Regions from separate parts of the Caballeronia sp. HLA56 genome, predicted to be linked through region 1. Evidence: predicted binding sites of a transcription regulator. Region 1 holds the regulator's gene; each other region holds the start of a gene.
The links. Region 1 encodes FliA, which starts transcription of late flagellar genes. Its sites were predicted from a motif close to CTAAAGTTTNNNNNNNNNNNGCCGNTA; they were not measured.
Positions count from the first base shown of each region.

Region 1 (3,276 bases):
AAAGACCATAACAGCAAGAAATCACCACCAGGGGTTCAGTATGGAGCAGGCGCATCAACCGGCACGCCGGGCCTATGCCTTCGCATGGTCCGGCAACCGGAATCCCGAACGCGAGCAAGCCATGCTGCGTATCGGGATGGGAGCGGCAGTTCTGCTGGCTTATGCGGTGTATGCGTGGCGGCACCCTTCGGCCAACGCGTCGCTGATCACGCGGTTGATCGCGCTCTACGTGTCCTACGGTGCAATCACACTATTGCTCGTCAGCCGGATGATGGCGCTGTCCAACGTCCGGCTCGTCATCACCACTATCCTCGATCAGGCGTTGCTCGGCGCCATGCTCTTTCTCTGCGGCACGCTCGCCTTGCCGCTGCTGTGGGTGGTGTTCTGGTTTCTGATCGGCTCGGGATGCCGCTACGGCAAGCGCACGCTCGCCATTTCGTGCGCAATGGCGCTCGTCGCGATCGTCGCGCTGGCGTTGTGGCAACCGTGGTGGGTGGCAAACCGCGCCGCCGCGCTCGGGCTCGCGCTGAGCGTGCTGGGCGCGTCGGTGTATCTGAGTGTGCTGGTCGACAGGCTTGGCAGCGCGAATCGCGTGCTGGCGCGGCAGGCATCGACAGACCCGCTCACGGGCCTCTATAACCGTTACGCGCTCGAACAAACCGTGAATCGCGCGATGTCCGCGCCCGAAGCCGCCGACGCGAATACCAGCGCACTGCTACTGATCGACCTCGACGGCTTCAAGGGCGTGAACGATACCTACGGTCACGCGGTCGGCGACGTGCTGTTGCAGTCGTTCGCGCAATTGCTTGCACGGCGCATGCGCAAGACCGACACCATCGCGCGGCTGGGCGGCGACGAGTTCGTCGTGCTCGCGCGCAACATGCGCGATCGCAGCGCGGTGCTCACGCTCACCGATGGCATCCATTCGGCGCTCGCCGACCTCACGCTGGTGCAGGAGCGGCCAGTGAGCGTATCGGCGAGTATCGGCGCCTGCTTGCTGTCGAGCGCGGCAGAAGCGCATGACGCCGATATCACCGCCGTGCTGAGAGCCGCGGATCGCGCGATGTATCGCGCAAAGAGTCTCGGCGAAGGCAAGACGGTGTTCGCCGAGGCGCGCGACTTCGAGATGCATTGAGCCCATCCGCGCGCATTCGAGCGCCTTTGCAAAGGCAAAAGCAAAAAGCGCGCGGCCCCGGTTCGGGGCTTCGCGCGCCTCTACAACTCGGAACTCAGGCCTCGACGCTAGTCCACGACTGTTCCCGCAGCTTCGCACGCAAACGCGCCACGGCCTGGCTATGCAACTGGCACACGCGCGACTCGCTCACTTCCATCACCGCGCCGATTTCGCGCAGGTTGAGGCCCTTCTCGTAGTACAAGCTCATGAGCAGCTTCTCGCGCTCCGGCAACTTGTCGATGGCTTCGATCAGCGCGCCGCGCAGACTGTCGTCCAGAAGCGCCGACAGCGGGTCCGAACGATCGACGCAGTAACGGTCGAGGAACGGCTCGTCGTCCGCCGAGCGGTCGAAGTCTTCGTAATAGATCAACTGGCTGCCGTGCAAGTCCTGCAGCATCGACTGATACTCGTCGAGCGGCATCTTCATGTGCTCGGCGACTTCGGTCTCGCTGGCCGAACGGCCAAGGTTCTGTTCCACCTTGTGTACCGCCGACTCCACTTCGCGCGATGTCTTGCGCATGCTGCGTGGCAACCAGTCGTTGGCGCGCAACTCGTCGAGCATGGCGCCGCGAATACGCTGACTTGCGTAGGTTTCGAACTGGGCGCCCTGATCTTCCTTGTAGCGGCTAGCCGCATCGAGGAGGCCAATCATGCCGGCCTGAATCAGATCGTCGAGATCGACGCTCGCCGGCATTTTGGCGACGAGCTGGAGTCCGAGGCGGCGAACGAGCGGCGCATATTTCGTAAGCACGTCGGACTGCGAGAGTTTGCCTTGGGCGTTATACATCCTGTTCACCTTTCAATATCACATCGACGCCGTGCTGCTCATTGCATGATCGGAAAACGCCGCCGCTCGGTGCGCCGCTTTCCGTCCGCTTTCACCAGACTCGCCAACCGGAATGTGCGCGTCGTACTGGCTCGCTTCGTCGCCGCGCGAAAACGGCGCGGGACGCATCGGCCAGTGCAGCAGCTCGGCTGCGATGTAGCGGTAGTCGCGCGCCGCGGCCGTAGCCGGAAACGCTTCCACCGCACACCGAGAGAGCTCCCTCGCCCGAGCGACGCGCGCATCCTCGGACACATACCCTGCCTGCACGAGCGACACGGCCAAATAACGGCTCGCGACACCCGAGAGGTTGTCGAACGCGACCGCTGCATCGGCTGCGTCCTGCACGTGATTCATCAGCACGCGGAACTGGCCGATCGCGTGGGCGTAGTGCAAGCGCTTCATGCACGCATACGCCTCGGTGATCGCCGACGCGGCTACCCGCGTCACTATCAGAAAGTCATGCGCCTGCGCCGCGAGCGACGAGAGCGCGCCATTACGATCGAGTTGCGCATCGATCAGCACGATATCTGCGGGGCCGTCGAGCAGCGCGCGTGCTTGCGCTGCGTCGTGGCTGATACGTTCATCGCGCGGTGCGGCGATCAGCGAAAAACCCATCGGCGTGCGCACCGCGACATCCTGCAATTCGCGACGGCCGGACATCACCGCCGAGAGCGCGCCCGCGCCATCCACACCCGCCATGCGGCTGACCGAGCCCGCGTTATGCCGCTCGTCGATGACGAGCACATCCTTGCCATGCACGGACAACGCCGCGCCGAGGTTCACTACCGCCGACGTGCAACCGATGCCCGCCGGTCCGCCCACTACAGCCACCACGCGAGAACTGGCGCGCGTCAGCAGCCTTCTCAGGCCTTCAGCCTGATCGAGCACGAACTTATCCAAAATGGACTCCATGCAGTTCGGTCGTGGCGCGTGCGGACAGTGCGGACAGAAGCGCCGGCACATCGTCGTCTTGCGGCACGAAAGGCGAGCCATCGCGCGGAATGCAGAACGCGCTCTTGATGAGGAAACGCTTGGTTGCGACGTACAAGTTCTCCGGCACCTTCTGACCGGTCGATACGTAATGCACCGGCAGCTTGTAGCGGATGACCGTATCGAGCACGCTGCCGAGGTTGGTCGCCTCGTCGAGCTTGGTCAGAATGCAGCCCGCGAGCGGCGGCTGGTCCGGCGCACTCTTGTAGGCCTGCACGACTTCGTTGAGCGTGTCGCCGTGGCTCGTGGCGTTCAGCAGCAACAAGCGTTGCACCGGCTGACCCGT
Region 1 is NZ_BAAHOB010000005.1:559,704-562,979, reverse strand. Features, by position in the region: gene ACYQ47_RS22005 (GGDEF domain-containing protein) at 41-1,135, shown strand; gene ACYQ47_RS22000 (RNA polymerase sigma factor FliA) at 1,230-1,961, opposite strand; gene ACYQ47_RS21995 (MinD/ParA family ATP-binding protein) at 1,980-2,900, opposite strand; gene flhF (flagellar biosynthesis protein FlhF) at 2,893-3,276, opposite strand, start outside.

Region 2 (3,276 bases), on a different contig from region 1:
TCCGCTGAATGCCGGCGCCGGTCGAGGTCACGCCTAACTGACCGCAGAGACGGCAGGCCGAGAGCCTAAGCAGCGCGTTATGTGGCTCGCACTATCATCCAAACACAGAAAGCACAACGCCCGCGCGACCGAAGATCGCCGCGCGGGCGTTGTTGCCGTCTAAACCAGAATTACAAATTCGTAGTTTGCACGGCACCCGTCTGCAGGGCGCGCTCGATCAAGCCTTCCTCCTGCGCCCGCTTCACGGCATCCGCGACGAACGTATCCGGCGCCTCGACTTCCGCTTTGATGGCACCGATAATGCCGCCCGCCTCCACGATCACGAGCGATTCCGCCGAATCCGCCCGGCTGATGATGACGCGCCGGGGACCGCCGCCGTCCGCGATACTCGCGCAGAACTGCATGCTTTGCCCGCCGATTACTTGTTCGAATGTTTGAATCATCGCTGTCTTCCGCGTTGGTTGGACAAAAGCCATGGTTAGCCGCTTCGCTAAAACGCCGCGTGCTCATTCATTGATTCGCGCCGCGTCGTCAGGTTCAATTTTGTAAGCTGATGGCCGTGAGCGCAACGACATCTCCGCGAGCGCGGTAGCCGTAAATTCGTCGGCGGGAAAAAAGGCCTCGATCGCCAACTCGGATAGCGTGATGTCCACCGGCGTGCCGAATACCGTCGTCGTGCTCAGAAACGACAGTGTGCCGTGCGGCGTCAAAAGGCGCAGCGGCACGACCACGGGATCGAGTTCGGCACTCCTCGCCTTGCCGGCATGCGGCGGCGTTGGATACGCCTCGAGTTCCACGAGCAGCGCGGCGAGCGCGGCGTCTCCGGAAACCTCGATCTGCCGACGCACACGCGCCAGTAGATGCGAGCGCCATTCGTGCCAGTTCTCGATTGCGTGAGCCAAGCCTTGCGGATGCAGCGACAAGCGCAGCACGTTCACGGGCGGCGCGAGTAGCGACGCATCCGCCGCGAGCGCAACCAGCGCCGACACGGCGGCGTTGCCAGCGATCATCGTCCAGTGACGATCGACGGCCAACGCCGGATACGGCTCGTGTCCCTTGAGCACGAGTTCGACGGCACGGCGCGCGGCATCGAGTTGCGGATCGGCGAACGGGCGTTCGCGATATAGCGGCGCATAACCCGCCGCCATCAGGAGCGTATTGCGCTCGCGCAGCGGCACGTCGAGTTGCTCGGCCAGGCGCATGAGCATCTCGCGGCTCGGCAACGATCGCCCTGATTCGATGAAGCTCAGATGACGCGTCGATACCTCAGCGTCGCCGGCCAGGTCGAGCTGGCTCATGCGCCGTTTCTGGCGCCATTCACGCAAGAGCGCGCCGACCGTCGCGGGCGGCGCGACACTCGATGCAACGAACGCAAAAGTCGAATTCATGCCGCCGATGTTAGTCGATTCGTCCATCCGCGATCCATTACCTGACGCGTAATGACCGGTCAAAGTTGCGTCGATTGCCGTCGTAACATTTACCTCGCAAACCATTGCGCAGAAATCTTTGCGCGCGTAACCCTAAATCTCGGGTGGTCCGCGCCGTTAAAAGCCATCAACAAGCCAATAAAGTTTCGCGTGCCGTGCGTGTCTCATGTCGAGCTCGCAGTGCTCGCGACGCCCTGACTTCTTGCGGAGAGATCATGTTTGTCATTATCGGTTGGGTAGTGGTCATCGGTTCGGTGATCGGGAGTTTTATCGGCGTCGGCGGGCATCTGGCGGCGCTGGTTCAGCCGTTCGAGTTGCTGTGTATTTTCGGGGCGGCAATCGGCGCGTTCGTCGTGTCCAATCCGACCGCAACGCTCAAGAAGACCTTGCAAGGTCTGCCGAAGGCCTTTAAGGGCGGCGCCTACACGAAAGAGAAATACCTTGCGCTGATCGCGCTGCTCTATGAGCTGCTGCAAAAGGCCCGCAAGGAAGGGATGATGGCGCTCGAAGCCGACGTCGATGCTCCCGAAGCCAGCCCCGTGTTCCAGAAGTACGAACACGTGATGAACGATCATCATCTGCTCGAATTCATCGTCGACTATCTGCGCATGATGTCCGCAGGCAACGTCAACGCGATGGAAATGCAGGACCTGATGGACGAAGAACTCGAAACGCATCACACCGAAAGCGCGATTGCCGGTAACGCAATTCAGAAGATGGCGGACGGCTTGCCGGCGTTCGGTATCGTCGCGGCGGTTATGGGCGTGGTGCACACCATGGGCTCGGTCGGCGCCGCGCCCGCCGTGCTCGGCGAGATGATCGCGGGTGCGCTCGTCGGAACCTTCCTCGGCATTCTGCTCGCATACGGTTTCTTCGGACCGCTCGCTGACTTGCTCAACGCAAAGGGCGCGGCCGAAGCCAAGCCGTTCCAGTGCGTGAAGTCCGTGTTGCTCGCGTCGATGAACGGCTACGCGCCGACCATCGCCGTCGAGTTCGGCCGCAAGGTGCTCTTCACGGCGGACCGTCCGAGTTTCAAGGAACTGGACGACGCCGTGCGCGCCACCAAGATGCCAAAGTCCGCTTAAAGCCGCTCGCGCTCATTACCGGAAAACACGTTCATGGCTGAGAAACCTTCACGCGATCCGCTGCAATCCGTGCTCGCGCCGACCATCATCGTGCGCCGCAAGAAGAAGGCGCACGGACACGGTCATCATGGCGGCGCATGGAAGATTGCTTACGCCGACTTCGTCACCGCGATGATGGCCTTCTTTCTCTTGATGTGGCTGCTCGGCTCCACGTCGAAGTACGACAAGGAAGGCATCGAGGACTACTTCAACACACCGCTCTCCGCGCTCTTCGGCAACGACGGCGGCGCATCCGCGCACACGAGCGTGATTCCAGGCGGCGGACGCGATTTGTCGAGCACGCGTCCCGGCGAAGGCAAGAAGAGCCAGACGCAGCCAGTGCCGCCGCAAATCGCGCGTGCCGCTGTCGCCGCGGACGACATGCAGCGCCTGCAGCAACTGAAGCAGAAGCTGCAAGCGCTGATCGAACAGACGCCTGCATTGAAAGCGTTCAAGGATCAGATTCGGATCGCGATCACGAGCGAAGGCTTGCGTATCGAGATTGTCGATTCGCTCAAGCGGCCCATGTTCGCGTCGGGCAGCTTCAAGCTCGAAAGCTACGTGACGACGATTCTCACGAATATCGGCGCGTCGTTGAATGACGTCGATAACCGCGTGTCTATCGCCGGTCACACGGACGCCGTGCCCTACTCCGGCAATCAGACGGGCTACTCGAACTGGGAGCTGTCGAGCGAGCGTGCCAACTCCGCGCGCCGGGCGCTGGT
Region 2 is NZ_BAAHOB010000001.1:441,923-445,198, reverse strand. Features, by position in the region: gene ACYQ47_RS02100 (hypothetical protein) at 171-443, opposite strand; gene ACYQ47_RS02095 (helix-turn-helix domain-containing protein) at 507-1,388, opposite strand; gene motA (flagellar motor stator protein MotA) at 1,643-2,512, shown strand; gene motB (flagellar motor protein MotB) at 2,546-3,276, shown strand, end outside.
Region 2: the regulator FliA is predicted to act here: its motif matches at 1,521-1,547, upstream of motA (flagellar motor stator protein MotA).

Region 3 (3,276 bases), 770 kb from region 1:
GGCGCAACAGTGCGCAATATTCTCGATTTTCCGCGGCACTTCGACCCGCCCGCCGCGACCGTCACGCTCGATCGCAACTATCGTTCGACGCAGCCCATTCTCGAAGCGTCCAACGCGGTGATCGGCATGGCCACCGAGCGCTATACGAAGAACCTCTGGACCGACAAGGCATCGGCGCAAAAACCGCGCGTGGTGAGTGTCGCCGATGAAGCCGATCAGGCGCGCTATATCGTCGAGCAAGTGCTGGAGGCGCGCGAGGGCGGCATGAAGCTCAAGTCGCAGGCCGTGCTGTTTCGCGCGGCGCATCACAGCGCGACGCTCGAAATCGAACTCACGCGCAAGAACATTCCGTTCGTGAAATTCGGCGGGCTCAAGTTTCTCGACTCCGTGCACGTCAAGGACGTACTCGCCGTATTGCGCTGGGCGGAAAATCCGCGCGATCGTGTCGCCGGCTTTCGCGTGGCGCAATTGCTGCCGGGCGTCGGGCCGGCCATCGCCGGGCGGCTGCTGGACAGCGTGGCGCAAGCCGAACGTTCATCGAATGCGATTGCCGCCTTCCATGCGCCCGCCCGCGCCAGCGAAGACTGGCCGCGTTTCGTCGGCCTGATGGCGAAACTCTGCGGCCGCGAGAGCGGCTGGCCGGCGGAGTTCGAAATGATCCGCCGATGGTACGAGCCGCATCTCGAACGCAATCACGAAGACGCGGCCATTCGTATTGGCGACGTATTGCAGATGGAGAGCATCGCGTCGACCTATCCCACGCGCGAGCGCTTTCTCACCGAACTCACGCTCGATCCGCCCGATGCGACCAGCGACGAGTCCGGCGTGCCTCTCATCGACGAAGACTATTTGATTCTCTCGACAATCCATTCGGCGAAGGGGCAGGAATGGCGCAACGTTTTCGTGCTGAACGGCGTGGACGGCTGCATTCCATCCGATCTGGGCACGGGTAGCGACGAGGAAATCGACGAAGAGCGGCGGCTGCTTTATGTGGCGATGACGCGCGCGAAGGAAGATCTGCATATCGTCACGCCGCAGCGCTTTTACGTGCACAACCAGACGCATCTGGGCGACCGGCACGTGTGGGCGCAACGCACGCGCTTCATTCCGCAGCATCTGATGCAGAACTTCGAAGCCACCGCGTGGCCGCCGGTTCCGGTCGCCGCCGCGCCGACGGCGGCGGGACTCGCGGCCGCGGCTAAGGCGAAGATCGATATCGCGGCGCGCTTGAAGGGGATGTGGGATTAGCGGTAAGCGGCGCCCGGTCCACGCCTAACGCTGCGCCCGCGAAGTCTTCGGCACGCGCGGCGCCGGCGCAAAGATGCTCCGTAGCCATGCGGCAAACCGCGTGAACCCATCATAAGGTTCATCGACAAACAACTCCGGCCGCAGCGAGCGAATGTATTCGAGTACCTGCTGCGCTTCCTGCTTCTGAATCGACCCATAAAAAATGCCGAGCCGCAGCAGACAGCGCAATTCACCGAGCTTCTCGCGCGCATTCGAGCCAACGCTGTTTTCCACCGCGATCTTCGTCTCATAGGTGCGCTGACGCAGCGAATCGGCGAGGCGCCATGCGGGCGTCTGCATCTTCTCCTCGACTTCGCGGATATCCATCGCGGCTGACTTGATCTGCGAGGCGAGCACATCGACTTGCGAAGCATCGCCCTTCGCCTCGGTGACGATGGCCGTCGCCCATTCGCGCGATGCCTTCACGAGATCCTCGGCGTTCCAGTCCGAGCGGATCGCGAACGCGAAACCGTGTTCGGCCGCCTGTCGGATCAAAATCTCGACGACATCCGGAAATTCCTTGTCGAGCGCGCGCTTGGCCCACGCGTACTGGCCTTGCGACAGCATGCGCTGCACCGCCTGCTCGGTCAGCGGCGTCGGATTGTCGAGCAGCTTGGCGCGCAGAAAGTCCTCGAACGTCGGCGTGACGAACTGCGGGTCGAGCTTGAGCGACAGGCGCATGAACGCCTCATAGTCGCGATGCAATGAAGCGATGGTCTCGTCGCGAAACGATAGGGTTATTTGACGCATGTTGGTTCCCGGTTCCGCGCTCGGATGGCCCGATGGCGGGAAATGCCTTTGGCGTCCGCTTCGACGGCGGAGTCCATTCGTTTCTGATAACGGCGTTACAGCCGGGAACTTGAGGGTGTTCTGAAAGCCGTTGCGCGAAGAAGCCTTTAACGCAAGACGACGAACTGCCAAACGAAGAAAACCGCGAGCGACACCCCGATGGTAAGTAAGGGCCGCCTGGTCCACGCGCACACGGCCACCGCAACCACGGCGGCCACGAGTTGCGGGTTGCGCCAGGTGATTTCCGCGCCGTTGCCGTGCGGCGAGACGGTCATCGGCACGATGATCGCGGTCAGCACCGTCACCGGCACGAAGCCGAGCGCCGTGCGCACGATGGGCGGAAACGGCAACCGCTCGCCCAGCACGAAGACGGCCGCGCGGATCAGATACGTGACGAGCGCCATGCCGAGAATCAGCAGCACATAGTTCGATGTGGTCATCGTGCGCGCTCCTTGCGGTTATCGCCGTTCGATTCACGCTCGCGTCGTTCCATCAGCGTGATCGCCATGCCGACTCCGATTCCCACCAGCACCGCCGCAAGCAAGCCGAGCTTGTATGGCCAGTCCTGCCACGCGAACGACAGCACGCCCGATGCAATCGCCGCCGCGACAAAGCGCACGGCCACCAGTTGCGGCACGATGATGGCGATGAACGTCGCGACCATCGCGAAGTCCAGCCCGAGCGACTTGAGCCCTGGGAATGCGGCGCCGAAGAGCAAGCCGACGAGCGTCCACAGTTGCCAGTTCAGATACATCGAGAGGCCGGAGCCGAAGAAGTAGTGCGGGCCGATTTCGCCCGGCGCGCGCTTCTGGTAATGCGCGTAAGCGACGGCGAACACTTCGTCGGTGAGCAGACCCGACAGCGTCCAGCGCCAGCGCGCGGGCAGATGCGCGACATAAGGCGCGAGCGTCGCCGAATAAAGGACGTGCCGCAAGTTGATGACGAAGGTCGTCGCCCAGATCACGATGAAGCTCGCGTGTCCCGCGATCATGCCGATGGCGATGAACTGCGCCGAGCCCGCGAACACCGCGAGCGACATCAACTGGCCGTGCCAGAGCGTGAGCGGGCTCGCCGTGACGAGCGTGCCGAAGATGACGCCGAAGGGCGCGGCGCCGACCATCATTGGAATGGTGTCGCGCGCGCCGGCGGCGAATTCCCGCAGCGCGGGGGTGGATACTGCTTTCAAATCGTGCCTCCGTT
Region 3 is NZ_BAAHOB010000005.1:1,330,586-1,333,861, forward strand. Features, by position in the region: gene ACYQ47_RS25785 (ATP-dependent helicase) at 1-1,248, shown strand, start outside; gene ACYQ47_RS25790 (DUF4088 family protein) at 1,273-2,037, opposite strand; gene ACYQ47_RS25795 (AzlD domain-containing protein) at 2,184-2,516, opposite strand; gene ACYQ47_RS25800 (AzlC family ABC transporter permease) at 2,513-3,199, opposite strand.
Region 3: the regulator FliA is predicted to act here: its motif matches at 2,125-2,151, upstream of ACYQ47_RS25790 (DUF4088 family protein).